DNA from 4 places in the Streptomyces sp. NPDC002773 genome. Region 3 is predicted to be linked to each of the others. Evidence: riboswitches for the same ligand, from Rfam matches in the RefSeq annotation. Region 3 holds a riboswitch; each other region holds the start of a gene.

Region 1 (7,502 bases), on a different contig from region 3:
CCGGCGGGCGCTCGTCGAGCTGTCGCGGCTGCCGCAGGTCGAGCGGGTGGCGATCCAGACGAATCTGAGCTGCCGGACCGACTGGCTGGCGGAGGCGGACCCGGAGCGCGTGGCGCTCTGGTGCACGTACCACCCCGGGCAGACGGCTCCCGAGCGTTTCCTCGCCAAGTGCGGGGAACTGGCGGAGCGGGGCGTCCGATTCAGTGTCGGCGTGGTCGGTCTGCCCGAGCACGCGGAGCACGCCCGGCGGCTCCGCGCCGCGCTGCCGCCGCACGTCTACCTCTGGGTGAACGCGGCGGAGGGGCACACGTACACCGACGCGGAGGCCGGGGAGTGGACGGCGATCGACCCGCTGTTCCCGTACAGCCGCCATCCGCACCGCTCGGCGGGGCTGCCCTGCCGGACCGGGGAGTCGGTGATCTCGGTGGACGGTGAGGGGACGGTGCGGCGCTGCCACTTCGTCAAGGCCGAGCTGGGGAACCTGTACGACGGTTCGTACCGTGCCTCCTTGCGTCCCCGGGCCTGCCCCCTCGCCGTCTGCGACTGCCACATCGGCTATGTCCACCTGGAGACGCTGCCGCTGTACGACGTGTTCGCCGGCGGGGTCCTGGAGCGGATCCCGGCCGGCGGTCCGTCGTCCCTCAGAGGGGCATGAGGTCGGGGCGCTTGGCCTCGACGTGGTCGCCGGAGCTCTCGCCGCGCAGCCGGCGCCCGATCCACGGCACGAGGTACTCCTTCGCCCAGTTGATGTCGTCCCTGCGCAGCTCCAGCGAGCCGCGCGGGGGCACCGGCGGCCAGGCCTGGTCCGGGTCGGCGGGCACCGGCAGGCCGAGGACCTGGGCGGCGCGGAGGGCGACCCGGGTGTGCCCCTCGGCGGAGAGGTGCAGCCGGTCGAGGTCCCAGGCACGACGGTCCTGCACGGACCTGAGGGACCACAGGTCCAGGACCGGGCAGTCGTAGCGGTCCGCGATGGCCCGGACGTGGGCGGTGTAGGTGGCGATCTTGCCGCGCAGGTGCCTGAGCACGGGCACGTCACGGGTGTCGAAGCCGGTGGTCACCATGACGGTGCCGACGGCGGAGGTCAGTTCGGCGACGGCGCGCTCGAAGCGCTCGGCCACGTCGTCGGGGTCCGAGCCGGGGCGGATGATGTCGTTGCCGCCGGCGCAGAAGGTCACCAGGTCGGGGGCGAGTTCCTTCGCCCGGGGGACCTGTTCCGCCACGATCTGGTCGAGGAGGCGCCCGCGTACGGCCAGGTTGGCGTAGCGGAAGGCGTCGTGCTCCGGCAGCTGGTCGGCGAGCAGGACCGCGAAGCGGTCCGCCCAGCCGACGTACGCCCCGTCGGGACCGGGGTCCCCGACGCCCTCGGTGAAGCTGTCACCGATCGCCGCGTACGACCCGAATGCGTTCTTGTCTCTTGATCTCGAATCGTCTGCCACGGGAGCACATCCTTCCCTTTTGGATGTGACCTACGCGACCGTAAGGAGGGGTTGACGCCGGGTGACATATGCCACCGATAAAGAAATTGCCAAGCCGGAATAGATGGGGAAACGCCGGTGGCCCGGCACAGGAGTGCCGGGCCACGCGGGGTGTCGGTGCGTCAGAGGGAGACGCCGTGCTGGCGGAGGTAGCCCAGCGGGTCGATGTCGGAGCCGTAGCTCGGGGAGGTGCGGATCTCGAAGTGCAGGTGCGGGCCGGTGGAGTTGCCGGTGGAGCCGGAGAGGCCGATCTGCTGGCCGCCGGTGACGGTCTGGCCGGACGAGACGGAGAGGGAGGAGAGGTGGGCGTACTGGGAGTAGTTGCCGTCGGCGTGCTGGATGACGACCTCGTTGCCGTACGAGCCGCTCCAGCCGGCCGAGACGACCGTGCCGGCGCCGACGGCGCGGACGGTGGTGCCGGAGGAGGCGATGAAGTCGGCACCGGTGTGGTAGCCGGAGGACCACATGGAGCCGGAGGCGCGGTACGGGGTGGAGACGCCGCCGTCGACCGGGGCGACCCAGCCGGCCGCGGAGGTCGAGGCGCCCGTGGACTCCTGCGAAGAGGAGGACGAGCCGGAGTCCGACGACGTGCCGGCGTCCGAGGACGGGGCGGCGGTGGCCGGGGCGGCGACGCGCTCGCTGCCGCGGGAGGCGCGCGGGGTGTCGCCGTTCTTCGAGGAGGTCTCGGCGGACGGCTTCGGGGCGCTCTCGGGGGCGGCCGCCCGGGGCTCGGCGCTCTTCGGGGCGGCGGCCTTGGCGGTGCTCTTGGCGCCGAGCGTGAGCTTCATGCCGGGCAGGATGAGCGAGGGGTCCTCGCCGACGACCTGGCGGTTGTCGGCGTACAGCTTCTGCCAGCCGCCGGCGACGCGGTGGTCGGCGGCGATCTTCGACAGGTAGTCGCCCCGCACGACGGAGTACGTCTTCGGCGCGGCCTTGGCGGCGGGCGCGGCCTTGGCGGCGGCGGGGGCCTTCACCTGGGCAGCGGCGGTGACGGCCTGGCCGGCGGCGGCCGTCTGCTCGGCGGCGTGGGCCCCGGTGGCGCCGAAGAGCGGGAGGGCGACGACGGCGCCTCCCGTACCGGCGGCGGCGATTCCGCGGGTCAGTCGGTTGGTCTTGGTACGGCGGTGCTTACCCGTCGCGGGCATGGCGAATTCCTCTCCGGCGCCTACGAGGTGAGCTGTCGGGTTCGGACTGGAGATGCCCGGCCGCGTTCTCACGCGGCTTCACCCCAAGCCGTCCTGCGTCGCGGGACCGGCGTTTTCCTGGGTCCCCCGCTCCTGCCACACATGGGATGAGTGGGAATTCCGGACGGTGGCAGGATTCGGCGGTCCGACCGGATTGACGGTGACGCTAGACGAGGGGGTCGGCACGGACAAGCCGCTGATTTCCACCGGCTTTCCCCGCCCCGTCTTCCGGCCGGAATTCCGGTCACCCTCTGTGGATGACGGTCCTTCGACGTCCTTTTTCCGTACGGCAATTGGTTCCGGCCGTCGGCCACGATCCGTCACTTCTATGACCCTGCTCACGCGTCCTTGCTCATCTCGCCTGTAAACAGGGCGCGTTATATGTAAGGCCTCAATTCGGACAGATCACCCATTCCCGTCCAGGGGGCTGCGCCGACACCCTCGCGCCTGGATGATTGCCCCAGGAACCGATCTCGCTTCGGGCACCCGAACGCCGACCACCAGGAGCATCCGTGACGCAGCAGCTGCCGCAGGTCCCGCCCATCGAAATGACCGAGCCCGAGCTGGCCGAGGTCCGCAACTTCCGGGACGTGGGCGGCCTGCCGACGACGGACGGCCGGGCCGTCCGCACCGGGCGCCTCTTCCGCAGCGGCCACCTCGCCCACGCGACGGCGGCGGACGCCGCCTTCCTCGACTCGCTGGGGCTGCACACCGTGTTCGACTTCCGGAACGTGGCCGACCGGAAGGTCGAGGGTCCCGACGTCGAGCTGCCCGGCGTACGGAACGTGAACATTCCCCTCAACGATCCGGCGGAGGGCAAGGAGTTCTGGAAGCTGGTGCGCGGCGGCGACATCGCCCAGCTGCGGGAGATCCTCGGCGACGGCAAGGCGGCCGCCAATATGTCCGACTCGTACCGGAAGATGGTGATCGAGCGGACCGCGGAGCACAGCCGGATCCTGCACGCCATGGCGGAGGACAGCCTCCCCGCCCTGATGCACTGCGCGGCCGGCAAGGACCGCGCCGGGCTCTCCATAGCGATCACCCTGCTCGCCCTCGGGGTCGAGCGGGCGGCGATCGAGGCCGACTACGTGAAGTCGAACGACCCACACCGCCGCTACAAGGTGCGCCGCAGCTCCACCGCCCCCGACGCCATGTCGCCCGAGGTGATGGAGCTGCTGAGCCCGCTCTTCGACGCGCGGGTGGAGTACCTGCGGGGCGCCTTCGAGACGATCGAGGCGACCTGGGGCTCGGTGGACGCCTACCTCACCACGGGCCTGAAGCTGGCCCCGGAGACCCGCGAGCGCCTGCGGGAGCGTCTGCTCACCGAGGTGTGAGCCCGCCGCCTACTGGTTCTGGCCGCCCAGCGCGAAGAGCAGGTAGAGGAAGCCGGCGAAGAGGTGGCCGGCGACCAGGTAGGCGAAGAGGCGCAGCACGAGCCCCTTGGGGAACTTGCCCTCCCCGCGCTCCTCACCGGTGACCGGTCGGGACTTGTCGGACATGTCGGTCCTCTCGAAGGAATGAAGAGCCACGAGGAAGGATGCGCCACGGGGCTCAGCGCCGGTGCGGGGTCCCGTCGCCGAGGCACAGCTCGGCCGCGGGGCTCTGCATCAGGGTGTGGACGAACAGCAGCTCCGCCCCGCCGGGGGTGGCGGCGCCGATCCGGTGCGGGGTGAGCGAGTCGAAGTGCGCGCTGTCCCCGGGGTCGAGGACGTGCACGGCCTCGCCGAGCGCGAGCCGCACCCGGCCCTCCAGGACGTGGATCCACTCCTCCCCCGGGTGGACGCGCACGATGTCGGCCCTGGTGGCGTACGGCACGTGGACCCGCAGACACTGCAGGGCGCGCCCGGCACCGCCCGCCTGGCGGTAGACCCAGCCGTCGGCCTCGACGGGTTCGGAGCGGCCGGCCCGGACGACGGGGTCGCGCTCGGCCGGTGCCTCACCGAGGAGCTCGGAGACCGTCGTACCGTAGATGCGGGCGAGGGCGAGCAGCATCGGCAGCGAGGGCTGCCGGTTCCCTGTCTCCAGGCGCGAGAGGTGGGCCGGCGAGAGGCCGGCCCGCTGGGCGGCGGCCTCCAGGGTGAGGCCCCGGCGGCGGCGCAGGCCCCGCAGCTGCGGGGCGACGTCCGGCAGGGCACTCGGGGCGGCGACGTCCGGCAGGCCGCCGGTGGCCGCGACGTCCGGCGGTGCGCCGGAGACGGCAGGGTCCGGGGAGATCTCCCCGGGGACGTGGTCCATGCGTCCATTCCGCCAGCTTCGTGCCTCTGAGGCAAGTTTCTTGCCTCAGAGGCAAAAGCCGCGAGCTCGCGGTGTCAGCGCTGCGCCACCGCCTGCTTCACCAGAGTCTTCCCGAAGTCCCACATCAGCCCGCCACCGCCGTGGGCCTCGTCCATGACCGCCGTGAAGGCGGTGACGAACCGGTCCACGTCCGCCTCGTCGATGATCAGCGGCGGGATCAGCTTGATCACCTCCAGGTGGTCCCCGGAGACCTGGGTGAGGATCCGGTGCCGCTGGAGCAGCGGGACGACGACCATCTGCGCGAAGAGCCCCTTGCGGGCCGCCTGGAGCATCGTCCAGCGCCCGCGGAGCCCCAGCGAGGACGGCCGGCCGAACTCGATGCCGATCATCAGCCCGCGCCCGCGGATCTCGTGGAGCAGTTCGTACCGGGGCACGAGCTCCTCCAGGCGGGAGCGGAGCAGGCCGCCGATCCGCCGGACGTGGGCGATCGTGTCCTCGCTCTCCATGACCGAGAGGACGGCGAGCCCGGCCGCCATGGCCTGCGCGTTCGACCCGAAGCTCGCCGAGTGGACCAGGACCCGGTCCATCGACGAGTAGACCTTCTTGAAGATCCAGTCCTTGCCGAGGGTGGCGCCGACCGGCACGTAGCCGCCGGAGAGCGCCTTGGCCACGCAGACCAGGTCCGGTTCGACCCCCTCCTCGTGCTGGTACGCGTAGAAGTCGCCGGTCCTGCCGAGGCCGGTCTGCACCTCGTCGGCGATCAGCAGCGCCCCGTGCCTGTGCAGCAGCTCCTGGGCGGCGCGCAGGAACCCGGGCGGCGCCTCGTGGACGCCCTTGCCTTGGATCGGCTCCACGACGAAGGCGGCCACGTCGCCCCGGCGCAGCTCCCGCTCCAGGGCTTCGAGGTCGCCGAGCTCGATCGCCGTGTCGGGCAGGAGCGGGGCGAAGCCGTCCCGGAAGCCCTTCTCCCCGTTGACGGAGAGGGAGCCGGTGGTCAGGCCGTGGAAGGCGTGGGAGCAGTAGAGGACCCTGGGCCGCCCGGTGGCGTACCGGGCGAACTTGAGGGCGGTCTCCACGGCCTCCGTGCCGCTGTTGCCGAAGAAGACCCGGTCGAGGTGCGGGCTGTGGCCGAGCAGCCGTTCGGCGAGGAGTCCGGGCAGCGGCGGGCAGTCGAAGCGGGTGAGGTCGGCGAGCTGGGCGTCCAGGACGTCGTGGAGGGCCTTGCGGACGACGGGGTGGTGCCGTCCGAGGCCCATCACGCCGAAGCCGGCGAGCATGTCGAGGTGGTCGACGCCGTCGGCGTCCCAGAAGTGGGCGCCCTCGGCCCGCTCGTACACCTTGTCGAAGCCGATGGTGTGGAGCATCCGCGGCAGCTGGTGGTTGAGGTGCTTGGCGTGCAGCTCGTACCGCTCGCCGCCGCGTTCGGAGAGGAGCGCCCGCAGGTCGAACGCGCCCTTCGCCAGACGCTCGTCCTCACCCTTCACCACACGCTCGTCCTCGCCCTTCACGGGGCACTCACCCCTTGTCCCCGGACACGGTCTCCCTGATCGCGCGCAGGGACTCCTTGAGGGAGCCCATGGTGGCGAGGACGGCGGTGGGCTCGTAGCCGCAGTGCGCCATGCAGTTGGCGCAGCGCGGGTCCTTGCCGCGGCCGTACTTGTCCCAGTCGGTGTCCTCGATGAGTTCGCGGTACGTGGGGACGTAGCCGTCGCTCATCAGGTAGCAGGGTCGCTGCCAGCCGAAGAGGGAGTAGTTCGGAATGGCCCAGGCGGTGCAGGGGAAGTCCGCTTTCCCTTCCAGGAAATCCAGGAAGAGCGGCGAGTGGTTGAGCCGCCAGCGGCGCCGGTTTCCGCCGGCGAAGGCCTTCTTGAAGAGTTCGCGGGTCTGCTCGACGCCGAGGAAGTGCTCCTGGTCGGGGGCCTTCTCGTACGCGTAGGCGGGCGAGATCATCATCTCGTCGACCTGGAGGTCGTCGTTGAGGTAATTGAGGACCTCGATGATGGTCTGCGGGGTGTCGGTGTTGAAGAAGGTCGAATTGGTGGTGACGCGGAATCCGCGTCGCTTCGCCTCCTTGATGGCCGCCACCGCCTCGTCGAACACGCCTTCCTTGGCGACGGATTCGTCGTGCCGCTCGCGCAGGCCGTCGATGTGCACGGCGAAGGCGAAGTACGGGGAGGGCGTGAAGTCCTCCAGCTTCTTGCGCAGCAGCATGGCGTTGGTGCACAGGAAGACGTACTTCCTCTTCGCCACCAACTGGCGGACGATCTCGTGGATCTGAGGGTGCATCAGGGGCTCGCCGCCCGCGATGGACACCATGGGGGCGCCGGACTCCAGGACCGCGCCGACCGCCTGGGCGACCGGCATGCGCTGCTTGAGGACGCCCGCGGGGTGCTGGATCTTCCCGCAGCCCTCGCACTTGAGGTTGCACGCGAAGAGCGGCTCGAGCTCGACGATCAGCGGGAACTTCTCGCGCTTGCGGAGCTTCTGTTCGAAGAGGTAGGTCCCGACCCGGATGGACTGACGGAGCGGCATGGCCATAACTCGTTCACCTCCTGGGGAGCAGCAAAGAACGGTGCCATTCGAAGAAAGCGGGAAGGACGGCACGAAG
Region 2 (7,502 bases), on a different contig from region 3:
AGAGCGGCGGCGAGGAGCAGCTCGCCACCGTCCTCCTCCAGGAGCAGGGCGTGGCCCCCGGCCAGATCGACGAGGTCGTCCGCCGCAACGTCCTCATGAACAAGATCGCGGAGAAGCTCGGCGTCACGGACACCCCCGAGGGCCAGAAGAAGCTGACGGACGTCTTCTCCGCCGCGTCCAAGGCCCTCGCCATCGACGTCAATCCGCGCTACGGCGCCTGGGACGACGCCCAGGTCCGGCTCGCCTCCACCACCGCGCCCTGGCTGCGGCAGATCAGCCAGGACCCCGGCGCCGCCCCGGCCGGCGCCTGAGCGGTAGGTTCGAGGGGTGACATCTGAGAGCCCCGGCCGCATCGTCCTGCTCACCGCCAGCCACCGCGTGGCGCCCGGACTCCTGTCCTGGCCCGCCTGGCAGGCGCTGCGCGGCGCGGACCGGGTGCTCTGCCCCGACGAGCACCACCCCCAGCTGCCGTACCTGCGGGAGGCCGGGGTCGCCGTCGAGCACCTGCGGCCCACCGCCGAGGAACTCGTCGAGGCCTGCGCCGGAGACCGCACGGTCCTGCTGCTCCCCTCCGGCGAGGGCGACCGGGCGCTGACCGACGGCCTCGCCCGGCTCGCCGGCTCGGGCCGCTTCACCATGCCCGACCTGGAGCTGCTGCCCGGCTCGTACGACCTGCCCGGAGCCCGGCTCCTCGACCTCGTGCAGATCATGGACCGGATCCGGCGCGAGTGCCCCTGGTCCTCGCGGCAGACGCACAAGGGACTCGCCAAGTACGGCATCGAGGAGGCGTACGAACTCCTCGAGGCGATCGAGGACGGCGACCGGGAGGAGCTCCGCGAAGAGCTCGGGGACGTCCTGCTCCAGGTCGTCTTCCATGCCCGGATCGCCGAGGAGGACCCGGAGGAGCCGTTCTCCGTGGACGACGTCGCCGGGACGATCGTCGAGAAACTGATCCACCGGCACCCGCACGTCTTCGGCGACGCGACCGCCGAGACGCCGGAGGAGGTCAAGGCCCACTGGCTGCGGACCAAGGCGATCGAGAAGCAGCGGCAGTCCGTGACCGACGGGGTGCCGCTGGGCCAGCCGGGCCTCGCGCTCGCGACGAAGCTCGCGGGCCGGGTACGGACGGCCGGGCTCGACGTGACCCTGCCGAAGGGCGAGGGCATCGGGTACGAGCTGCTCGCCCTCGCCGCCCGCGCGGAGGCGGAGGGCGTGGACCCGGAGGCGGCACTGCGCGCGGCGGCCAGGACGTACCGGGACGCGATCCGCGCGGCGGAGGGCGTGTGACCGGGCCGCGGAGCGGACGGAAGGGCGACGTGGGCGGGACGGCCCTCCTCACGCTCTTCCTCGTGTGGGAGGCGGCGAGCGGCGGCAGCCCGGAGTGGCTGCGCGTCGTCTTCGCGCTGTTCGCGCTGGTGGGCGTCGTCCGGCTGGCGCGGTGCGCCGCTATGCGGGTGCGCCCGCGCGCCCGGAGCTGACGCCCGGCTCAGAGTCCGCGCGGCGCGCGGGACTCCGGGTCGTGCCAGAGCGGTGGCGGCGGGCCCAGGAGGCGTTCGGCCGCGGTGGTCGGGCGGACGGTGAAGCGGCCCACGGGCGGCAGGGTGTCGTGGTGGACGCGGGCCGGGTCGGTGCCCAGCTCCACGAGCGCCTCGGTGACCTCCGTGAGGAAGCCGGGCGGCCCGGCGAGGTAGACGTCGTGCGCGGCCCAGTGGACGCAGGCCCGCAGCGACTCGAGGAGCCGCTCGGTCGCCTGGGCCCTGGGATGCCCGGGCGCCGAGGTGATGTAGGTGACGCTGAGACGGGGGAGCAGCCCCCTCAGCCGCTCCGCGTCCCACCGCCCGTACAGGTACTCCCTCGCGCGCGCCACGACGAACAGCCGGCCCGTCAGCTCCGGCTCCGCCTCCGCCGCCTCCGCGAGCAGCGCCCGCACCGGGGCCCAGCCCGTACCCGCGCATATATAGGTACGGAGTCCGCCCGGCTCCGTCCGTGCGGTGAGGCCGCCGCCCGGCGCGCTGAGCCGCAGGGTCTCGCCCGGACCCGTCTCGTCGACGAGCACCGTGCTCATGGCGCCGCCCGGAATCCGGCTCACGTGCAGCTCCACCGTGCCGTCCGGCCGTGGCGCGTCCGCGAGGGAGTAGGTGCGCCAGACGCGCGGGACGCGCAGCGAGCTGACGCCGACGTACTGGCCGGGAAGGTACGGCAGGGGCTGCCGGGGCCGCAGGGTGAGGACGGCCAGGTCGTCGCCGTACCGCTGGTGCCGGACGACGTCCGCGTCCCACCAGGCCGGCTCCCCGGCCCCGGCCGCCTCGTCGGCGCCCGCCAGCATCAGGTCGGCGACATGCCCGTACGCCTCGGTCCAGGCCTTCTCGGCCTCCAGGGTCCACGCGGAGCCGGCGGCGTGCGCGAACGCGGCGAGCAGGCTCGTCCCGACGGCGGCGTAGAGCGAGGGGGCGGCGAGGAACTTGCGGTGGTCGCGGCCGAGCCGGCCCAGGTACTCCGTGAGCCCCGGCTCGTCGATGTGGGTCACCACGTGGGTGAGCGCGGCGAAGAGCCGGTCCCGCTGGGGCCGCATGTCGGCGGGGAACAGCTCGCGCAGGCCGGGGTTGTTCCAGAAGAGATGCGAGTAGAAGAAGGTGACGGCGTGTTCGGCCCGTCTCTCGACGACCGCGAACGTGCTTCTGAGCATCTGAGGATCCACCGCACGAATCTAGGGCACGGCCCCCCTTCTTGATCACATGATCTCCACACACCTCACCGCGCGGGCCGCCCTGTACCGTCGGGGGGTGAGCACCACCCCCGGCCCCGCCCCCGCCCGACCGTCTGCCGCGCCGCCCGCCCCCGAGCTCTTCACCTGGGAGTTCGCGAGCGATCCGTACCCCTCGTACGCCTGGCTGCGGGAGCACGCGCCCGTGCACCGGACGACGCTGCCCAGCGGGGTCGACGCCTGGCTCGTGACGCGGTACGCGGACGCCCGGCAGGCCCTCGCCGACCAGCGGCTCTCCAAGAACCCGGTGCACCACGCCGAGCCGGGGAAGACCGGGATCCCCGGCGAGCGCAGCGCGGGCCTCATGACGCATCTGCTCAACATCGACCCGCCCGACCACACCCGGCTGCGGCGGCTCGTGTCGAAGGCGTTCACCCCGCGCCGCGTCGCCGAGTTCGCCCCGCGCGTGCAGGAGCTGACGGACCGGCTCATCGACTCCTTCGCGGAGAAGGGGAGCGCGGACCTCATCCACGAGTTCGCGTTCCCGATGCCCATCTACGCGATCTGCGACCTGCTCGGCGTGCCCCGCGAGGACCAGGACGACTTCCGGGACTGGGCCGGGATGATGATCCGGCACGGCGGCGGCCCCCGCGGCGGGGTCGCCCGGTCGGTGAAGAAGATCCGCGGCTATCTCGCGGAGCTGATCCACCGCAAGCGCCAGGACCTCGGCGACGACCTGATCTCCGGCCTCATCCGCGCGAGCGACCACGGCGACCACCTCACCGAGGCCGAAGCCACCGCCATGTGTTTCGTGCTGCTCTTCGCCGGCTTCGAGACCACCATCAACCTCATCGGCAACGGCGTCTACGCGCTCCTGAGGGACCCGGAGCGGCGCGAGCGGCTCCAGGCCTCGGTCGCGGCGGGCGAGACCGCGCTCCTGGAGACCGCGGTGGAGGAGCTGCTGCGGTACGACGGGCCGGTGGAGATGGCGACCTGGCGGTACGCGACGAGGGCGCTGACCATCGGCGGGCAGGAGATCCCGGCGGGCGACCCGGTGCTCGTCGTGCTCGCCGCGGCGAACCGGGACCCGGAGCGGTTCACAGCGCCGGACACGCTGGACCTCACCCGGCGCGACAACCAGCACCTCGGGTACGGGCACGGCATCCACTACTGCCTCGGCGCGCCGCTCGCCCGGCTTGAGGGGCAGACGGCGCTCGCGACCCTCCTGACACGTCTTCCGGACCTGCGACTTGCCGCCGACCCGGCCGAACTGCGGTGGCGCGGCGGGCTCATCATGCGGGGATTGCGCACGCTTCCGGTGGAGTTCTCCCCGTCCGTACCGCTCCGCCACAGTGACGGCGTGTCAGAAATGTGATCTTCGCGTGATCGTGCGGCCATCGACTTGTGACGAGCGTTCGAATACCGCTACGTTCACCGCACTCTCAGCCGTCACGCGAAAGGCGCTCCTATGCGTTCCGGGAACGGACGACACCGTCGCCCCCGTCAGGCCCCCGCCATCGTCGTCGCCGCAGGTGTGACCGGATCCGCCATGGCGCTGCCGCTGCTCGCCGCCGGATCCGCGTCCGCGGCCGACGCCGCCACCTGGGACCGCGTCGCCGAGTGCGAGTCCGGTGGCCAGTGGAGCGCCAACTTCGGCAACGGCATGTACGGCGGGCTCCAGTTCACCCAGGACAGCTGGGAGCGCAACGGCGGCCTGGCGTACGCGCCCAGCGCCGACCTGGCCAGCCGGGCCCAGCAGATCGCGGTGGCCGAGAAGGCCCTCGCGAAGGGCTCCACCGAGTGGGCCACCTGCGCGCCGATCGCCGGCCTGACGAACGACGGCACGGCCCCCGGCGTGGACCCCGGCCCGACCTCCGTCCCGAAGGCCCCCACGGGGCCGGTCGTCGAGTCGAACCGTACGGCGGGGCTGCCGGAGGCCTCCACGGGCTCCCCGGAGACCACGAAGGGGATCACGGGTACGGTCACGCCGACCGCTCCCGTCACGCCGTCCACGCCCACCGGGCCCGTCTCGCCGACGGCCCCCGTCGCGCCGACCGGCCCCGTCTCGCCGACCGCTCCGGTGAGCCCCACCGCGCCGACCGGCTCGACCGCCCCGACTTCCCCGGCCGCCCCGAGCGGCTCGACCGACCCGGCCGCGCCGGTCGTCCCGGTCAACCCCGTCGTCCCGGTCACGCCGGTCACCCCGGTCACGCCCGGCACCCCTGACGCCTCCGTCACGCCCGGTACGCCCGGTTCGTCCGTGACGCCCGGCACTCCGGAAGGTGACGCGTCGTCGGCCACGCCGGGCACCGGCAAGCACCGGGGCGATGCCGCACCGGAGGAAACCGGCAAGGCGGACACTTCGTCTGAATCAGGTAGACATGCTTCATCCGAGAACAAGTTGACCGAAAGCCCCCTCGTTACGACGCCGGTTGACGCGGCGAAGGATTCGGGCGCAACGGACAGTCAGGACACTTCGGGCGCGTACACCGTGCGGCCGGGTGACAGCCTGTCCGACATCGCGCAGGCGAACGAACTCCCCGGAGGCTGGACCGCCCTCTATGACGCCAACCGGGGCACGGTGGGCATCGATCCGGACCTGATCCTCCCTGGTCAGAGCCTCGATCTGACGGACGTTCCGGCTTCGACGACCAAGTGATTCGGGGGCGTATGTCCGGTTCTGGGCAAGTGAGACATGGGTCTCTTCGCTCCAACTGGCGTGTCCCGTCCGTAATCTTTGCCCCCGTCACCTCTCACCTGCACAAACAGCACCTTCCGGAAGCCAAGTAGGGGCGGTATTTCCGCAATACGCCTCTTTGAACTTCCGGTGGGTCTGTGTCTACGGTCATCACCGCTCGCCACCGCGGGCCCCGTCGACCGAAACGCCGAATCCTGCCGTCGGCCGATGGGAACAGTCGTCGCGTAAGCGCCGAAGGCAGGAGTGGGGGACCCAAGGTAAGTGCCGGTCCCGGCCGTTGAGAAAGACGGCCGATGATCGGCTTGGGGTGAAGCCGCGTGCTAGGACACGCGGCCGGGCAACTTTCCGGCCCGAACCCGACAGCTCACCTCACAGGCGTCGGTGAGGAGAATCTCCATGCTGTTTTCCGGCAAGGGCAAACACCGCCGTCCCTCCAAGGCCACCCAGGTCGCCACGCTCGTCGGCGTCACCGGTGTCGCCGTCGCGGCCCCGCTGATGACCGCGGGCACCGCCTCGGCCGCCACGGCCTCCGAGTGGGACCGCGTCGCCCAGTGCGAGTCCGGCGGCAACTGGTCCATCAACACGGGCAACGGCTACTACGGCGGCCTCCAGTTCTCGGCCTCCACCTGGGCCGCGTACGGCGGCACCGCCTACGCCTCGACCGCCAACCAGGCGTCGAAGTCCCAGCAGATCGCCGTCGCCGAGAAGGTCCTCGCGGGCCAGGGCAAGGGTGCCTGGCCGAGCTGTGGCGTGGGTCTCTCCGGCGCCTCCTACGACGGCGGCTCCACCGAGTCCGCCCCGCAGCAGGAGGAGCGGAAGGCCGAGCAGCCGACCACCCGCAGCGAGCAGCGCCAGGCCCCGAAGCAGGCCACGCAGCAGGCCCCGCAGGAGCAGGCCCCGCAGCGCGAGGCCGCGCCGCAGGCCGCCAAGAAGACCGTCACCACCCCGACCGGCAAGAAGGTCGAGAAGGGTGACGGCGAGTACAAGGTCGTCTCCGGCGACACCCTCAGCACCATCGCCCAGGCGCACGGCGTCAAGGGCGGCTGGGCCCAGCTCTTCGAGCTGAACGACGAGATCGTCGACGACGCCGACCTCATCTACCCGGGCCAGCAGCTTCACCTGAAGTGAGCCCGGCGGTCCGCGTGAGTCCGGCGGCTCACGCGGTCCCCACGACCCTCCCGCGGTGACCACCCCGGTCCGGCGCGCCCTTCCCCCGTGCGCGCCCGACCGGGGTTCCGTCCGTTCCGGGCCGCTCCCGTGCGGGGGCGCACCCGTCGAGGGGCGACTGACTGAGGGACCGACCTGATGGTTACCGTCCAGTAGATCTGATGTCCTTCGTCCCGAAACGCATGCCCTTGGGTCCTTTTTCGTCCCAGGGGGCGGGCGCCCGGCTGGCCGGAGCCCCCGCGCCGGTTAGGCTCTTGTCGCAAGGCCAAGCGACCCTGCACCGACCTTGCGTCACATCCAGCGTCACATCCCAGAAGGAGATGCTCGTGCCGTCCATCGACGTCGTCGTAGCCCGGGAAATCCTGGACTCCCGAGGCAACCCCACGGTCGAGGTCGAGGTCGGCCTCGACGACGGCAGCACCGGCCGTGCTGCTGTTCCGTCCGGCGCCTCCACCGGTGCTTTCGAGGCCATCGAGCTTCGCGACGGTGACCCGAACCGCTACCAGGGCAAGGGTGTCGAGAAGGCCGTCCTCGCCGTCATCGAGCAGATCGGCCCGGAGCTCGTCGGCTACGACGCCACCGAGCAGCGCCTGATCGACCAGGCCATGTTCGACCTGGACGCCACCGAGAACAAGGGCTCGCTCGGCGCGAACGCCATCCTCGGCGTCTCGCTCGCCGTGGCCCACGCCGCCTCCGAGGCCTCGGACCTGCCGCTCTTCCGCTACCTCGGCGGCCCGAACGCGCACCTGCTGCCCGTTCCGATGATGAACATCCTCAACGGTGGGTCGCACGCCGACTCCAACGTGGACATCCAGGAGTTCATGATCGCCCCGATCGGCGCGGAGTCCTTCTCCGAGGCCCTTCGCTGGGGTGCGGAGATCTACCACACGCTCAAGGGCGTGCTGAAGCGCAAGGGCCTCTCGACCGGCCTCG
Region 3 (7,502 bases):
CTGTACGTCCTGTACATTTTTTACAGATGGAGGTGCCCGTCATGCACGCTCGCCACGTCCTGCCCGAGTTCACGGAGCGGACCAGCTACGGAACCCGGACCCTCGACCCCTACTCCCGGCTCCTCGAGTCCCGGATCGTCTTCCTCGGGGCACCCATCGACGAGACCTCGGCCAACGACGTCATCGCCCAGCTCCTGTATCTGGACCACGCGGCGCCGGGCCAGGACGTCTCGCTCTACATCAACTCCCCCGGCGGCTCCATCACCGCGACGACCGCGGTCTACGACACGATGCGCTCGCTCCACTGCGACGTGGAGACCACCTGCCTGGGCCAGGCCGCCTCCACCGCCGCGCTCCTGCTCGCCGCGGGCACCCCGGGCAAGCGGCTGATGCTCCCCGGCGCCCGGGTCACGCTCCGTCAGCCCGCCCTGGACGAGCCGATGCAGGGGCAGCCGAGCGACCTCGACCTCCACGCGCGCGAACTGCTCAGGCAGCGCGCCCTGGTGGCCGGGGCGTTCGCCGAGCACACGGGACAGCCCCGGGAGCGGATCGACGCCGACCTGGACCGTCTGACCGTCCTGGACGCGCCCGCTGCGGTCGCGTACGGCCTGGTGGATCATGTGATCACCAGCCGGCGCGCGACCGGCGGCGGCGCGGCGCGGTGAGCCGGCCGTGGTCCCCGAGCTGCCGCCGCTGCCGGCCCTGACCCGGGCCGAGGGTGAACTCGTCGACGCGTACCTCGAAGTCGTCGACCTCCTGGGGAAGATCAATCCATCCAGAGGTACGCATACCTATGGAGCGCTACGGGCGGCACAGGCCCTGGTGGGGCGGGCCGAGGCGCTGCGCGAAGCGCTGACGCTGATGCACGCACGGGGTGAGAGCGAGGTGCACGCGGACACATTGGCGCGTGCTCTGCGGGTGTTGGACGGGGATCGCAGGACCGGTCGGGTCACCGTCCCGGGACCACGCGCGAGTTGACATTTCGTCGTGTCGTGTCGAGGTCCGTACGGCCGACATGTGCCGCAGAAACACTCCCTCGTTCGGCGTAGTCGATGAGTCGACAAATAGCTTGGGTGACTTGCGCACCACGTGTACACATCTGGCGGAATGGGGCGTTCCACCCCTGGTGCGGGGCTCGTTGGCCAAACCTCCGAAGATTACGAATGCGTCCTGTCCACCCGAACGGATCAGTCGTGAGGAGCCTCACATATCGCCGTTTCAGCTCGGATTTCACCCTGGGTGTGGGTCAAGATCCCTGTCGACGACAAGCCCCCGCCGCCGCGGCGGGGCGGTCCGGGCGGACGCCGAGTCCTGCCGCTGTCCCGGACGTCTGGTCGACAGGAGTGGATCGGCAGGAGTGGAGGACCCGATTTTTACGGGGCGTACGCGCTGTTTCGGCAGCGGGGCCGTCCCTTGGGGTGAAGCCGCGACCGCGGCCGGGCATCTTCGCCAGCCCGAACCCGACAGGTCATCCTTCGCAGGCGGCTGACGAAGGGTTGCGCATGACTGCGCAGATGCACGTCCCGTCCCTGCTGTCCCGGGCCGGAGCCGTCTCGGCTCTCACCCTCGCCGCCGTCGGCGGCACGCTGCTCGCACCAGGTGCGGCATCGGAGGCCCAGGCAGCCACCACGCACGCGAACAAGGCACTGAGCGTCGCCGCGTCCAAGAAGGGAGCCCCGTACGGCTACGGGAGCGCCGGACCCTCCAGGTTCGACTGCTCCGGTCTGACGCTCTACGCGTACAAGAAGGCGGGCAAGTCGCTGCCCCGTACCGCGCAGCAGCAGTACAACAAGACCCAGCACATCTCCGCCTCCACCAGGCAGAAGGGGGACCTGGTCTTCTTCCACTCCGGCGGGAGGGTGTACCACGTGGGGATCTACGCCGGCAGCGGCAAGATCTGGCACTCGCCCAAGTCGGGATCCTGGGTGAAGCTCGACAAGATCTGGTCGTCGAAGGTCTACTACGGCCGCGTCCGATGACCCGGAGGACAGGCGCTAGCAGCTCGCCAGGGGGGCCGCGGTCCACGGGATCGTGATCCAGACCGTCTTGCCGCCGTCCTCGGTCGGAGTGACCGAGAGACGGCCGCCCGCCTCCGCCGCCAGGACACGGATGATGACCATGCCCCGGCCGTTGTCCTGCTGGACCGCCGCCGGGAGGCGGCGGGGCCGGCGGGGGTGGCTGTCGGTGACGCCGATGTGAAGCCGCTCCTCCCGCTCGAGGCGGACCTCCACCGTGAAGGTGGGCGACTGGCCGAGGGTGTGGAGGACGGCGTTGGTGGCCAGTTCGGAGACGATCAGACGGATCGAGTCCGCGACGTCCGCGGCGCCGTCGAGGCCCCAGCCGGCGAGGACGTCCGCGACGTACCGCCGGGCCGTGGGGACCGAGGCGGGGTCGCTCGGCAGCGTGAGAGATGCTTCCTGGTGATCTGCCATGGCGACGCTGTCCCTTTCCCGCCGGGGCCGCTGCCCCGGATCGCGCTTCGCGTCAGAGTGCCACCGATCGTGCCGCGCCGGGCGGCGTTCCACCAAGATATGTCCCCATCTGTCGCCCGAAGCGGTGAACTATGGTGCCCGGGAACGCCCTTGGGCCGACGTTCACCCCTGCCGGGCGGCGGGCGCGGTCCTCAGGATCGTCTCCACCGCGCGCCCGATCTGCGCGTCCGTCAGATCGGCGCGTGCCGTGAGGCGCAGCCGCGAGATGCCGTCGGGTACGGACGGGGGCCGGAAGCAGCCGACCGCGAGGCCCTGCTCGCGGCAGTCCGCCGCCCAACGCAGGGCAGCCTCGGGGGAGGGGGCGCGCACCGACACCACGGCCGCGTCGGGCCGGGCCGCCGTGAGGCCCGCCTCGGTGAGCAGCCCGTACAGCGTGGTGGCGACGGTACGGGCCCGCCCGGCGAGGCCCGGCTCGGCCGCCAGCAGCCGGAGGCTCGCCAGCGCGCCGCCCGCGGCGGCCGGGGCGAGCCCGGTGTCGAAGATGAAGGTGCGGGCCGCGTTCACCAGGTGCTCGATCACCCGGGCCGGGCCGAGGACGGCGCCGCCCTGGCTGCCGAGGGACTTGGAGAGGGTCAGCGTGGCCACGACGTCCTCGTCGCCCGCGAGCCCGGCTTCGTGGAGGGCGCCCCGGCCCCCAACGCCGAGGACGCCGAGGCCGTGGGCGTCGTCCACCACGAGCCCGGCGCCGTGCGCGCGGCAGGCCGAGGCGAGCTCCGGCAGCGGGGCCTTGTCGCCGTCGACGGAGAAGACGGAGTCGCTGACGACCAGGGCCCGCCGCCCCGGATGCGCGTCGAGGGTCTTGGCCACGGCCTCGGGGTCGGTGTGCGGGACGACGGCCGTCTCGGCGCGCGCGAGGCGGCAGCCGTCGACGATCGAGGCGTGGTTGGACGCGTCGGAGATGATCAGCGAGTCCCGGCCGCCGAGCGCCGTCAGGGCGGCGAGGTTGGCGGTGTAGCCGGAGGAGAAGACGAGGGCCGCCTCGAAACCGCAGAAATCGGCGAGTTCGCGCTCCAGGCGGGTGTGCAGCCGGGTGGTGCCGGTGACGAGCCGGGAGCCGGTGGAGCCCGCGCCCCAGCGCCTCGCGGCCTCGGCCGCCGCCTCAGTGACCTCCGCGCGGCGGGTGAGCCCGAGGTAGTCGTTGCTCGCCAGGTCCAGCAGCTCCGACTCGGCCGGCCGGGGCCGCAGCACCCGGACGAGACCGGCCTCCGCCCGGCGGCGCGCCTCGCCGTCGGTCCAGTCGAACGCGGTACGGCGCGGGCCCGCGGCCCGTGCGTCGTCGGCCTGTGACATGCGGCGATCCTTTTGTAGGCAGCGCACAGACCCTAACCGGAGGGTGCCGAGGTCGGGATGTGGTCATCCACACACCTCTATCGGGGGCGTTTGTTCGGTTCCTCCTTGGCCCCGGGGTGGGCGGTAGGCAAGGATCAGCGGTTATGGACCTCCTGAACACGCTGGTGGAGAAGGGGCTGCGGCGCGAGCTGCCGACCCGTGAAGAAGCGCTCGCCGTCCTGGCGACCTCCGACGACGAACTGCTCGATGTGGTGGCGGCGGCCGGCAAGGTGCGCCGCCAGTGGTTCGGGCGCCGGGTGAAGCTCAACTACCTGGTGAACCTGAAGTCCGGGCTGTGCCCCGAGGACTGCTCGTACTGCTCCCAGCGGCTCGGCTCCAAGGCCGAGATCCTCAAGTACACCTGGCTGAAGCCCGACGAGGCCTCCCAGGCCGCCGCGGCGGGTGTCGCGGGCGGCGCCAAGCGGGTGTGTCTGGTGGCGAGCGGCCGCGGTCCGACGGACCGGGACGTGGAGCGGGTGGGCCGGACCATCGAGGCCATCAAGGAGCAGAACGAGGGCGTCGAGGTGTGCGCCTGCCTCGGTCTCCTCTCGGACGGGCAGGCGGAGCGGCTGAAGGACGCCGGCGCCGACGCGTACAACCACAACCTGAACACCTCCGAGGCGACGTACGGGGGAATCACCAAGACGCACACCTACGCGGACCGCGTGGACACCGTGCAGAAGGCGCACGCCGCCGGTCTGTCGGCCTGCTCGGGTCTGATCGCGGGCATGGGCGAGAGCGACGAGGACCTCGTCGACGTCGTGTACGCGCTGCGCGAGCTGGACTCGGACTCGGTGCCGGTCAACTTCCTCATCCCCTTCGAGGGCACCCCGCTCGCCAAGGAGTGGAACCTCACCCCGCAGCGCTGTCTGCGGATCCTCGCGATGGTGCGGTTCGTCTGCCCCGACGTCGAGGTCCGGATCGCGGGCGGCCGCGAGGTGCACCTGCGCTCGATGCAGCCGCTGGCCCTGAACATCGCGAACTCGATCTTCCTCGGCGACTACCTGACGAGCGAGGGCCAGGCCGGCCAGGCCGACCTGGACATGATCGCGGACGCGGGCTTCGAGGTGGAGGGCGCGGGCACGACCACGCTGCCCCGGCACCGTGCGGACGCGCTCGCCGCCGCCGGTGCGGCGGGCGGCGGCTGCGGCTCCGCCGCGTCGGCGGGTTGCGGTTCGTCCGCGTCGGCCGAGGGCGCGGGTGCGGGTTGCGGTTCGCACGCGGAGGCGGGCGGTGGCTGCGGTCCCTGCGGCGGTCACGCGGTGCCCGCTCCCGCGGAGGCGGAGACCGTCACGGGCAACGCCCGGACCGACCTGGTGGCGGTACGGCGCCGGGGCGCCGGCACGGACCTCGCGCCGAACGCGTGACGGCCGTGCGCAACGACGAACTCCTCACCCTGGACCGGGCGCACGTCTGGCATCCGTACGGCCCCATGCCGGGACGTACGGACCCGCTGGTCGTCGAGTCCGCCTCCGGTGTACGGCTCCGGCTCGCCGAACCCGCCGAGGGCCAGGCCGAGTTGGTCGACGGCATGTCGTCCTGGTGGTCGGCGGTCCACGGCTACAACCACCCCGTGCTCAACGAGGCGGTACGCGGCCAGCTGGAGCGGATGAGCCACGTCATGTTCGGCGGGCTCACCCACGAGCCGGCCGTGCGGCTCGCCGCCCGGCTCGTCGAGATCACCCCCGGGCCGCTGCAACACGTCTTCCTCAGCGACTCGGGCTCCGTGTCCGTCGAGGTCGCGGTCAAGATGTGCCTCCAGTACTGGCGCTCCCTCGGCCGCCCCGAGAAGCAGCGGCTGCTCACCTGGCGCGGCGGCTACCACGGGGACACCTGGCAGCCGATGTCCGTGTGCGACCCCGAGGGGGGGATGCACGAGCTGTGGACGGGGGTGCTCCAGCGGCAGGTGTTCGTGGACGCCCCTCCGGCCGCGTACGAGGAGTCGTACGCCGAGCTGCTGCGCGCCGAGATCGGGAAGCACGCGCACGAACTGGCCGCTGTGGTCGTGGAGCCGGTGGTGCAGGGCGCGGGCGGCATGCGCTTCCACGACCCGGCGTATCTGCGGGTGCTCCGCGAGGCCTGCGACGCACACGACGTGCTGCTCGTCCTCGACGAGATCGCCACCGGGTTCGGGCGGACGGGCACGCTGTTCGCCGCGGACCAGGCGGGCGTCTCCCCCGATGTGATGTGTCTGGGCAAGGCGCTGACCGGCGGCTATCTGTCGATGGCGGCGACGCTCTGCACGAGCCGGGTGGCCGACGGGATCTCACGGGGCGAGGTACCGGTGCTCGCGCACGGGCCGACGTTCATGGGGAACCCGCTGGCGTCGGCGGTGGCCCTGGCCTCGATCGACCTGCTCCTCTCCCAGGACTGGGAGGTCGAGGTCAAGCGGATCGAGGCCGGACTGCGGGAGGGGCTCGCGCCCGCGGCCGACCTCCCCGGGGTGCGCGAGGTACGGGTGCTCGGTGCGATCGGCGTCGTCCAGCTCGACCACCCGGTCGACATGGCGGCGGCGACGCGCGCGGCGGTCCGGGAGGGCGTGTGGCTGCGCCCGTTCCGGGACCTGATCTACACGATGCCGCCGTACGTGACGGGCGACGAGGACCTGGCCCGGATCTGCGCCGCCGTGCGCGCGGCGGCGGCAGCGGGCTGAACGGCGAGAACAGGAACAACGGGACAACGGGAGCAGCAGTGGGAATCGTCGTCGTCAGCGGTACGGGTACGGAGATCGGCAAGACGGTCGTGACCGCGGCGGTGGCCGCCGTGGCCACGGCCGCCGGCCGGTCGGTCGCCGTCCTGAAGCCCGCGCAGACGGGTGTCGGGCCGGAGGAGCGCGGCGACGCGGACGAGGTCGTCCGGCTCTCGGGCGCCGCGGGCTCCGCCGAGCTGGGCCGCTTCCCGGAGCCGCTCGCTCCGGGCACGGCGGCCCGGCGGGCCGGACTCGCCCCCGTGGGGCCCCGTCAGGTCGCCGACGCCGCCCGGAAGCTGGCGGCCGAGCACGACCTGGTCCTCGTGGAGGGCGCGGGCGGGCTGCTCGTGCGCTTCGACGAGGAGGGCGGCACGCTCGCGGACGCGGCCGCGCTGCTCGGCGCGCCGGTCCTGGTGGTGGCCCCGGCCGGTCTGGGGACGCTCAACTCGACGGCCCTGACGGCGGAGGCACTGCGGGCGCGCGGGATCGAGCAGCTGGGTGTCGTGGTCGGCAGCTGGCCGGCCGCGCCGGACCTGGCGGCGCGGTGCAACCTGGCGGACCTGCCGGAGGCGGCGGGCGCGCCGCTCGTCGGAGCCGTACCGGAGGGGTCGGGGTCGCTCGACCCGGCGGAGTTCCGGGCGGCGGCGGGCGGCTGGCTCGGCCCCGCCCTGGGGGGCACCTGGGACGCGGAGGAGTTCGGGGAGCGGTTCGCCGCCGCCTTCGGGGACGTCTCCTCGTCCGATGAGCAGCCCTCGGGGCGGTGACTCCGTAGGCTGGAGGCATGCGTGCTTCCGTGCAGGAGATCGTGTTCGACTGTGCCGACCCGGCTGCCCTCGTCCGCTTCTGGACGGAACTCCTCGGTGGTGATCCGGTGGACCGGGGTGTCGACTGGTCGTACGTGGACCCGCCGGGGTTCGTCCGGCTCGCCTTCCAGAGGGTGCCGGAGGGCAAGACGGTGAAGAACCGGGTCCATCTCGACCTTCAGGTGGAGG
Region 4 (7,502 bases), on a different contig from region 3:
CGGAGACGTCGGCGCGGTTGCCGGCCGAGATGAAGGAGGACAGGCCCGCGCCCCGCCGGTGCAGACCGGCGAGGAGGGCGATGCCGATCGCGCCGGACTGGGTGAAGAGTCCGATGCGCCCGGCGGCCGGCATCTGCGGTGCGAGGGAGGCGTTGAGCGAGACGTCGGCGGCGGTGTTGATGATCCCGAAGGCGTTGGGGCCGATGATCCGCATCCCGTACGAGCGAGCCTGACGGACGAGCTGGCGCTGCCTCTCGCGGCCGTCGGCCCCGCTCTCCGCGTATCCGGCGGAGAGGACGACGAGGCCCCGTACGCCGTGCTCGCCGCAGTCCGCGACGGCCTCCGGCACCCGTTCGGCGGGGACGGCGACGATCGCGAGGTCGACGGTCTGCCCGATGGCGCCGACGGAGGGGTACGCGGGGACTCCGTCGAACTCCGCGGCCGCGCCGTCGCCGCCGGCGCTCCCGGCGAGCGCGGCGTTGACCGCGTACACGCGTCCGCTGAAGCCGGCCCCGAGGAGGTTGCGGAGGACCGTGCGGCCGACACCGCCGGCGGCGCGCCCGGCTCCGACGACGGCGACCGACCGGGGGGTCAGGAGGCGTTGCACGGAGCGCGCTTCGGCCCGCTGCTCCCGTGCGCGCTGGACGGCGAGGGAGCGGTCGGTGGGTTCGAGGTCGAGGTGGAGCCGAACGGACCCGTCCTCGAAGCTGCGCTTCTGGGTGTAGCCCGCGTCCGTGAAGACTTTGATCATCTTGGTGTTGGCGGGCAGGACCTCGGCGGCGAAGCGCCGGATGTCCCGCTCCCGCGCGACCGCCGCGATGTGTTCGAGCAGGGCGGAGGCGACCCCGCGTCCCTGGTGGGCGTCCTGGACGAGGAAGGCGACCTCGGCCTCGTCGGCCGGCGCGGAGGCGGGCAGTCCGCGCTCGTTGATGCGGTCGTAGCGGACGGTGGCGATGAACTCGCCGCCCACCGTCGCCGCGAGTCCGACCCGGTCCACGAAGTCGTGGTGGGTGAAACGGTGGACGTCCTTGGCGGAGAGCCGGGGGTAGGGGGCGAAGAAGCGGTAGTACTTCGACTCGTCCGAGACCTGCTCGTAGAAGCTGACGAGGCGGTCGGCGTCGTCGGCGGTGATGGGCCTGATGCGCGCGGTGCCGCCGTCGCGGAGCACCACGTCCGCTTCCCAGTGGTCGGGGTAGTCGTGGTCCGGTGGTACCGGACGCGCCGGTCGTGCCGGGTGTTCCGCCGCTTCCGACTGCTCCGACGCGCTCTGCATGGGGCCAGCCTACGGCCGCGACACGGCGGTGGCACGGGTCGCGCGGTGGGTGTGAGCCGTGCATGGTGGGGGCACTCCATGCACGGTGGTGAGCACGCCGCGAGCGGCGGGGGCGGGCCGGAAGGCGGCCCGGTCCGGTCCGGAGGTCGGCGCGAGCACCGAGCATCCCGTGAGAGACTGGTCTAGACAACCGCTTAAGACTTGAAGGGCAACACCATGGCTGAGCGCCGCGTCAACGTCGGCTGGGCCGAGGGCCTGCACGCCCGCCCCGCGTCCATCTTCGTCCGTGCCGCCACGGCTTCCGGCGTTCCGGTGACGATCGCCAAGTCCGACGGCACCCCGGTGAACGCCGCTTCCATGCTCGCGGTGCTCGGCCTGGGCGCGCAGGGCGGCGAGGAGATCGTCCTCGCCTCGGAGGCCGACGGCGCCGAGGCCGCTCTGGACCGTCTGGCGAAGCTGGTCGCCGAGGGTCTCGACGAGCTCCCCGAGACCGTCTGATCCGGGTCGCCCCCCCGTACGACGAAAGGCCGTGGCTGCCGGAATTCCGGTGGCCACGGCCTTTCGCATTTCCACCGACCCGATTCGGCCCGCTTTTGGGCAGCACGGAACGCGGACTGCGGAATTACTATTCTTTGTATACGGCGTGCGCGTTAATTCCGGGCGCTCGCCGTGTTGACGACATGTTGCGAAACCCTCACACGCCCGCGCTCCGGCCTTTTGAGCCGGTGCAGCGGCTGCGAGCGTTCCGCGTGCACCGCGGTCAGCGCCCGCGCGCGCTCGGCGTCACCGCGCGCCACGGCGTCCACGATCGCGCCGTGCTCGGCCCAGGCCTCCACCGGCTGCGCGGGCTGCTCGACCGCGTACATCCAGGCGATCTTGTGGCGCAGTTGCGTCAGCAGCGCCGTCAGGGCCGGGCTGCCGGAGGCCTGTGCCAGCGTCTCGTGGAACCAGCCGCCGAGCGAGCGCAGATCCTCGCCCTGACCCCGCCTGGCCCGCTCCTGCCCCAGCCTGACCAGGCCCCGCAGCACCTTGAGGTGGGCCTCGGTGCGCCGCTGGGCGGCCCGTGCGGCGCCCAGCGGTTCGAGCAGCGCCCGCATGTCGAGCAGGTCGGCCGCCTCCTGTTCGGTGGGCTCGGCGACGTGCGCGCCCGCGTGGCGGCGGGTGACGACGAAGCCCTCGGACTCCAGGGTGCGCAGGGCCTCGCGGACCGGGACGCGGGAGACCCCGTACCGGCGGGCGAGCTGTTCCTCGGTCAGCCGGCTGCCCCGCTCGAAGACGCCGGAGACGATGTCGTCCCGGATCGCCGTGCATACCGAGTGCGCGGGAATGCGCATGTCCGACCTCCGCCTTGGTCTGCGCGAGACAATTCTGCGACGCCTGTTCTGCGCCCGATCTGCGACTCTATTGCAGCGCGCCGGAATTTCCGATGCCTCAGCGAAATATGGAAGCCTTTTTGACCGACGAAAAGCCCCGGCTCAGCACGAGCCGGGGCTTTTGCGACGCGGGGCGGGCGTCCGCGTCAGACGCTGACGCCGCGCGCGCGGAGGTAGGCGAGCGGGTTGATGTCGGAGCCGTACTCGGAGCTCGTGCGCGCCTCGAAGTGGAGGTGCGGGCCGGTCGAGTTGCCGGTCGAGCCGGAGATGCCTATCTCCTCGCCCGGTTCGACGCTCTGGCCGACGTACACGCCGATGGAGGAGAGGTGGCCGTACTGGGTGTACGTGCCGTCGTTCATCCGGATGACGATGTTGTTGCCGTACGCGCCACCCCAGCCGGCCTCGACGACGGTGCCGGAGCCGACGGAGACGACGCTGCTGCCGTACCCGGCGTGGAAGTCGACGCCGGAGTGGCTGCCGGAGGACCAGAGCGAGCCGCCGGTCTGGTAGCCGGTGGAGACGTACGAGCCGGCGACGGGGAGCTGGAAGGAGTTCAGGCGGCGGCGCTCGGCCTCACGGGCGGCGCGCTCCTCCGCCTCGCGGATCTCCTTGGCGCGGGCCTCCGCCTTGCGCTTCGCCTCGGCCTCGGCCTTCGCCTTGGCGGCGGCCTCGAAGGCCTCCTGCTCCTGGGCGGCGGCCTGGGCGTTGATCCGGTCCACGAGGGAGTCCTCGGTGATCACCTTGGTGAGGCCGGTGTCCTCGGCGGAGCGGTTGTCCGCGTCGGCGGCGAGCGCCGGGGAAGCGAGGGTTCCGATGACGCCGGTGGTGGCCAGGGTCGCGGCGCCGGCGATGCCCACGCTGCGGCGCGCCATCCGGCTCGGCCCACGATGCTTCCCGGTGGCACGGGTGAACGCCATGTAGTGGCTGATCCTTTCCTTCCTTCTCGCCTACCGGGTTAGCTGACGGGTTCGGAGCAGGAAGGTCTCCTACGAGCCCCTCCGTACGAGACGAAGGCGCCCGATTCACCCCAGGGACTACGTGTGGGTCCCCGGCTCCCCAGGCTCGCGCCTGACGGGGACTCGGCGATGACTGTCCGGGTGCCGCGGGTGCGGCGGGTGCAACTGCCGAACAGACGCACCGACGCTATGCGGATCGTCTTTCAATCACCAACCGGACTCGCCAGTTTGTAAGACATGCCACAGGGCAAACGATCACCCTTGCGTTCAATACGGACAAAGGGGAGGGCTCCGACGAAACATGCCGTCGGAGCCCTCCCCTTACCGGGTCGGAGCCGGGTCGGGAGCCTGGTCAGAGCCAGGTTGGAGCCGGTCGGAGCCCCGGTCGGGAGCCGGAATCAGCCGGTCACGACGGTGACTTCACCGATGCCGAGCGCGCGCACCGGGTCCGCGATCTGCGCCGCGTCACCCACGAGCACGGTGACGAGCCGGTCCACCGGGAAGGCGCTGACCACGGCCGCGGTCGCCTCGACCGTGCCGGTCTCGGCGAGCCGTGCGTACAACTGGGCCTGGTAGTCGTCGGGGAGGTGCTGCTCGACCTGGTCGGCCAGCGTCCCGGCGACCGAGGCGGCCGTCTCGTACTTGAGCGGGGCGACCCCGACCAGGTTCTGCACGGCCGTCTCGCGCTCGGCGTCGGTGAGGCCCTCGGCGGCCAGCGTCCGCAGCACCTTCCACAGGTCGTCAAGCGCCGGGCCGGTGTTGGGCGTGTCGACGGAACCGCTGATGGCGAGCATCGCGGCACCGTTCCCCTGGCTGTCGGAGCGCAGCACCTGCCCGAAGGCACGCACCCCGTACGTGTAGCCCTTCTCCTCCCGCAGCACCCGGTCGAGGCGCGAGGTGAGGGTGCCGCCGAGGCAGTACGTGCCCAGGACCTGGGCCGACCAGACGCGGTCGTGCCGGTCGGGGCCGATCCGGCCGATCAGCAACTGGGTCTGGACGGCGCCGGGTCGGTCGACGATGACGACCCGTCCGGTGTCGTCGGCCGAGATCGGCGGCATCGGGAGCGGCTCGGCCGGCTCACCGGTCCAGGTGCCCAGGGTCTCGGCGAGGACCTTGTCCAGGTCCACGCCGGTCAGGTCGCCGACGACCACGGCGGTGGCCGTGGCGGGCCGGACGTACGCCTCGTAGAAGGCGCGGACCGCGGCCGCGTCGATCGCCTCGACGGTCTCCTCGGTGCCCTGGCGTGGCCGCGCCATCCGCGATTCGGCCGGGAAGAGCTCCTTGGAGAGCTGCTTGGCGGCGCGACGGGCCGGATTGGCCGTCTCGTGCGGGATCTCGTCGAGCCGGTTCTGCACCAGGCGCTCGATCTCGGTGTCCAGGAACGCCGGGGCGATCAGCGCCTCGGAGAGCAGCCCGAGCGCCTTGGGCAGCCGGGAGACGGGTACCTCAAGGGAGACCCGTACGCCCGGGTGGTCGGCGTGCGCGTCGAGCGTGGCGCCGCAGCGCTCGAGCTCGGCCGCGAACTCCTCGGCACCGCGCTGGTCCGTGCCCTCGGTGAGCGCGCGGGCCATGATGGTGGCGACACCGTCGAGACCGGCGGGCTCGGCGTCCAGCGGGGCCGGCAGGAAGAGCTCCACGGCCACGACCTGCTGGCCGGGACGGTGGCAGGTCAGCAGCGTCAGGCCGTTGTCCAGCTTCCCGCGGTCCGGGGCGGGGAAGGCCCAGGGCCTGGCGGCGCCGGGCTCCGGCTGCGGGTGGAAGTCCATGCTCGTCAAAGACACGGCAGCGTCGGTCACTGGTCCGCTCCCTCTTCGTCGTCGCTGTCGCTGTCGCTCAGTTCGGCCGCCAGGGGCTCGTAGACGAGCACCGCGCGGTTGTCGGGGCGCAGCTTGGCCGCGGCGGCCGCCCGCACCTCGTCGGCGGTGATGTCCAGGACCCGGTCGACGGCCGTGAGGGCGAGCTGCGGGTCGCCGAACAGCACGGCGTACCGGCACAGTTCGTCGGCGCGGCCCGCGACGGTGCCGAGGCGGTCGAGCCACTCGCGCTCCAACTGGGCCTGCGCGCGCTCCATCTCCTCCGGCGTGGGGCCCTCGGCGGCGAACCGGGCGAGCTCCTCGTCGACGGCCGCCTCGATCTGCGGGACCTCGACGCCTCCGGAGGTCTTGACGTCCAGCCAGCCGAGCGAGGGCGCTCCGGCGAGCCTCAGCAGGCCGAAGCCGGCGGCGACGGCCGTGCGGTCGCGGCGGACCAGGCGGTTGTGCAGACGGGACGACTCGCCACCGCCGAGGACCGTCAGGGCCAGGTCGGCGGCGTCGCACTCGCGCGTGCCGTCGTGGGGCAGCCGGTAGGCGGCCATCAGCGCGCGGGCCGGGACCTCCTCCTCGACGACCTCACGGAGCTGCTCGCCGATGACCTCGGGCAGGTCGCCGGGGCGCGGTGCGGGCTTGCCGTCGTGGCCGGGGATGGAACCGAAGTACTTCTCGACCCAGGCGAGGGTCTGCTCCGGGTCGATGTCGCCGACGACCGAAAGCACCGCGTTGTTCGGGGCGTAGTACGTGCGGAAGAAGTTCCGCGCGTCCTCCAGGGTGGCCGCGTCCAGGTCGGCCATGGAGCCGATGGGCGTGTGGTGGTACGGGTGGCCCTCGGGGTAGGCGAGGGCGGTCAGCTTCTCGAAGGCCGTGCCGTACGGCACGTTGTCGTAACGCTGGCGGCGCTCGTTCTTGACGACGTCCCGCTGGTTCTCCATGGACTCGTCGTCCAGCGCGGCGAGCAGCGAGCCCATGCGGTCGGCCTCCAGCCAGAGCGCGAGCTCCAGCTGGTGCGTGGGCATGGTCTCGAAGTAGTTGGTGCGCTCGAAGCTCGTCGTGCCGTTGAGCGAGCCGCCCGCGCCCTGCACCAGCTCGAAGTGCCCGTTGCCGTGGACCTGCTTCGAGCCCTGGAACATCAGGTGCTCGAAGAGGTGGGCGAGGCCCGTGCGGCCAGGGACCTCGTGACGCGAGCCGACGTCGTACCAGAGGCAGACCGCGGCGACCGGGGTCAGGTGGTCCTCCGAGAGCACCACGCGCAGGCCGTTCGCCAACCGGTGCTCGGTCGCTGTCAGGCCGCCGGAGCCGGCCTCGGCCGTGGCCGTGTGACCCATGGGCATGTACGTCCCTTCGATCGCGATGTGAAAAAGTCCTGCCACTGTATGCAAGCGCGCCGACACCTGGCGAAGTTCCCGCCCCCGGGAGATGTCCCTCTTCCGGGTCGCGGTCGGCGTTGTCGGTGGCACGGTCCACAATGGTCCGCGTCAGATCAACCTTGTTGGTGAAGGAGCCGCAGCCGCGATGGCCCGCCGCAGCACGAAGACACCGCCGCCGGACGACGCGTTCGAGGAGCGAATCCTCGACATCGACGTCGTCGACGAGATGCAGGGCTCCTTCCTCGAGTACGCGTACTCGGTGATCTACTCGCGTGCCCTCCCCGACGCCAGGGACGGCATGAAGCCCGTCCAGCGCCGCATCGTCTACCAGATGGGCGAGATGGGGCTCCGCCCCGACCGCGGCTTCGTCAAGTGCGCCCGCGTCGTCGGCGAGGTGATGGGCAAGCTGCACCCGCACGGCGACGCGTCCATCTACGACGCGATGGTCCGCATGGCGCAGCCGTTCTCCATGCGCCTCCCCCTCGTCGACGGCCACGGCAATTTCGGTTCCCTCGGCAACGACGACCCGCCGGCCGCCATGCGGTACACCGAGTCGCGGATGGCCCCGGCCGCGCTGCTCATGACCGAGTCCATCGACGAGGACACGGTCGACTTCACGCCGAACTACGACGGCCAGGAGCGGGAGCCGGTGGCGCTGCCCGCCGCGTACCCGAACCTGCTGGTCAACGGCGCGTCGGGCATCGCGGTCGGCATGGCGA

Evidence for each region. Region 3 has a riboswitch for cyclic di-AMP ahead of ABT034_RS22425 (C40 family peptidase). Riboswitches for the same ligand answer to the same signal wherever they lie in the genome.
Region 1: another riboswitch for cyclic di-AMP. It lies ahead of ABT034_RS06595 (LysM peptidoglycan-binding domain-containing M23 family metallopeptidase); the one in region 3 lies ahead of ABT034_RS22425 (C40 family peptidase).
Region 2: another riboswitch for cyclic di-AMP. It lies ahead of ABT034_RS29220 (transglycosylase family protein); the one in region 3 lies ahead of ABT034_RS22425 (C40 family peptidase).
Region 4: another riboswitch for cyclic di-AMP. It lies ahead of ABT034_RS17060 (M23 family metallopeptidase); the one in region 3 lies ahead of ABT034_RS22425 (C40 family peptidase).

What each region holds. Positions count from the first base shown of each region.
Region 1 is NZ_JBEOVO010000003.1:295,738-303,239, reverse strand. It holds gene ABT034_RS06605 (STM4011 family radical SAM protein) at 1-655, shown strand, start outside; gene ABT034_RS06600 (SGNH/GDSL hydrolase family protein) at 642-1,436, opposite strand; gene ABT034_RS06595 (LysM peptidoglycan-binding domain-containing M23 family metallopeptidase) at 1,598-2,620, opposite strand; cyclic di-AMP (ydaO/yuaA leader) riboswitch at 2,623-2,783, opposite strand; gene ABT034_RS06590 (tyrosine-protein phosphatase) at 3,172-3,993, shown strand; gene ABT034_RS06585 (DUF6126 family protein) at 4,003-4,158, opposite strand; gene ABT034_RS06580 (helix-turn-helix domain-containing protein) at 4,211-4,894, opposite strand; gene ABT034_RS06575 (aspartate aminotransferase family protein) at 4,969-6,357, opposite strand; gene hpnH (adenosyl-hopene transferase HpnH) at 6,410-7,432, opposite strand; gene ABT034_RS06565 (phosphorylase family protein) at 7,440-7,502, opposite strand, start outside.
Region 2 is NZ_JBEOVO010000033.1:56,023-63,524, reverse strand. It holds gene ABT034_RS29250 (SurA N-terminal domain-containing protein) at 1-311, shown strand, start outside; gene ABT034_RS29245 (nucleoside triphosphate pyrophosphohydrolase) at 328-1,287, shown strand; gene ABT034_RS29240 (hypothetical protein) at 1,284-1,478, shown strand; gene ABT034_RS29235 (globin domain-containing protein) at 1,487-2,686, opposite strand; gene ABT034_RS29230 (cytochrome P450 family protein) at 2,784-4,079, shown strand; gene ABT034_RS29225 (LysM peptidoglycan-binding domain-containing protein) at 4,173-5,363, shown strand; cyclic di-AMP (ydaO/yuaA leader) riboswitch at 5,622-5,795, shown strand; gene ABT034_RS29220 (transglycosylase family protein) at 5,799-6,530, shown strand; gene eno (phosphopyruvate hydratase) at 6,896-7,502, shown strand, end outside.
Region 3 is NZ_JBEOVO010000019.1:16,986-24,487, forward strand. It holds gene ABT034_RS22415 (ATP-dependent Clp protease proteolytic subunit) at 42-665, shown strand; gene ABT034_RS22420 (hypothetical protein) at 673-978, shown strand; cyclic di-AMP (ydaO/yuaA leader) riboswitch at 1,369-1,499, shown strand; gene ABT034_RS22425 (C40 family peptidase) at 1,503-1,979, shown strand; gene ABT034_RS22430 (ATP-binding protein) at 1,995-2,432, opposite strand; gene ABT034_RS22435 (8-amino-7-oxononanoate synthase) at 2,595-3,782, opposite strand; gene bioB (biotin synthase BioB) at 3,926-5,188, shown strand; gene ABT034_RS22445 (adenosylmethionine--8-amino-7-oxononanoate transaminase) at 5,254-6,474, shown strand; gene bioD (dethiobiotin synthase) at 6,513-7,274, shown strand; gene ABT034_RS22455 (VOC family protein) at 7,292-7,502, shown strand, end outside.
Region 4 is NZ_JBEOVO010000012.1:78,419-85,920, forward strand. It holds gene ABT034_RS17045 (bifunctional acetate--CoA ligase family protein/GNAT family N-acetyltransferase) at 1-1,273, opposite strand, end outside; gene ABT034_RS17050 (HPr family phosphocarrier protein) at 1,490-1,771, shown strand; gene ABT034_RS17055 (GntR family transcriptional regulator) at 1,924-2,607, opposite strand; gene ABT034_RS17060 (M23 family metallopeptidase) at 2,793-3,563, opposite strand; cyclic di-AMP (ydaO/yuaA leader) riboswitch at 3,576-3,741, opposite strand; gene ABT034_RS17065 (M16 family metallopeptidase) at 4,001-5,398, opposite strand; gene ABT034_RS17070 (M16 family metallopeptidase) at 5,395-6,747, opposite strand; gene ABT034_RS17075 (DNA gyrase/topoisomerase IV subunit A) at 6,929-7,502, shown strand, end outside.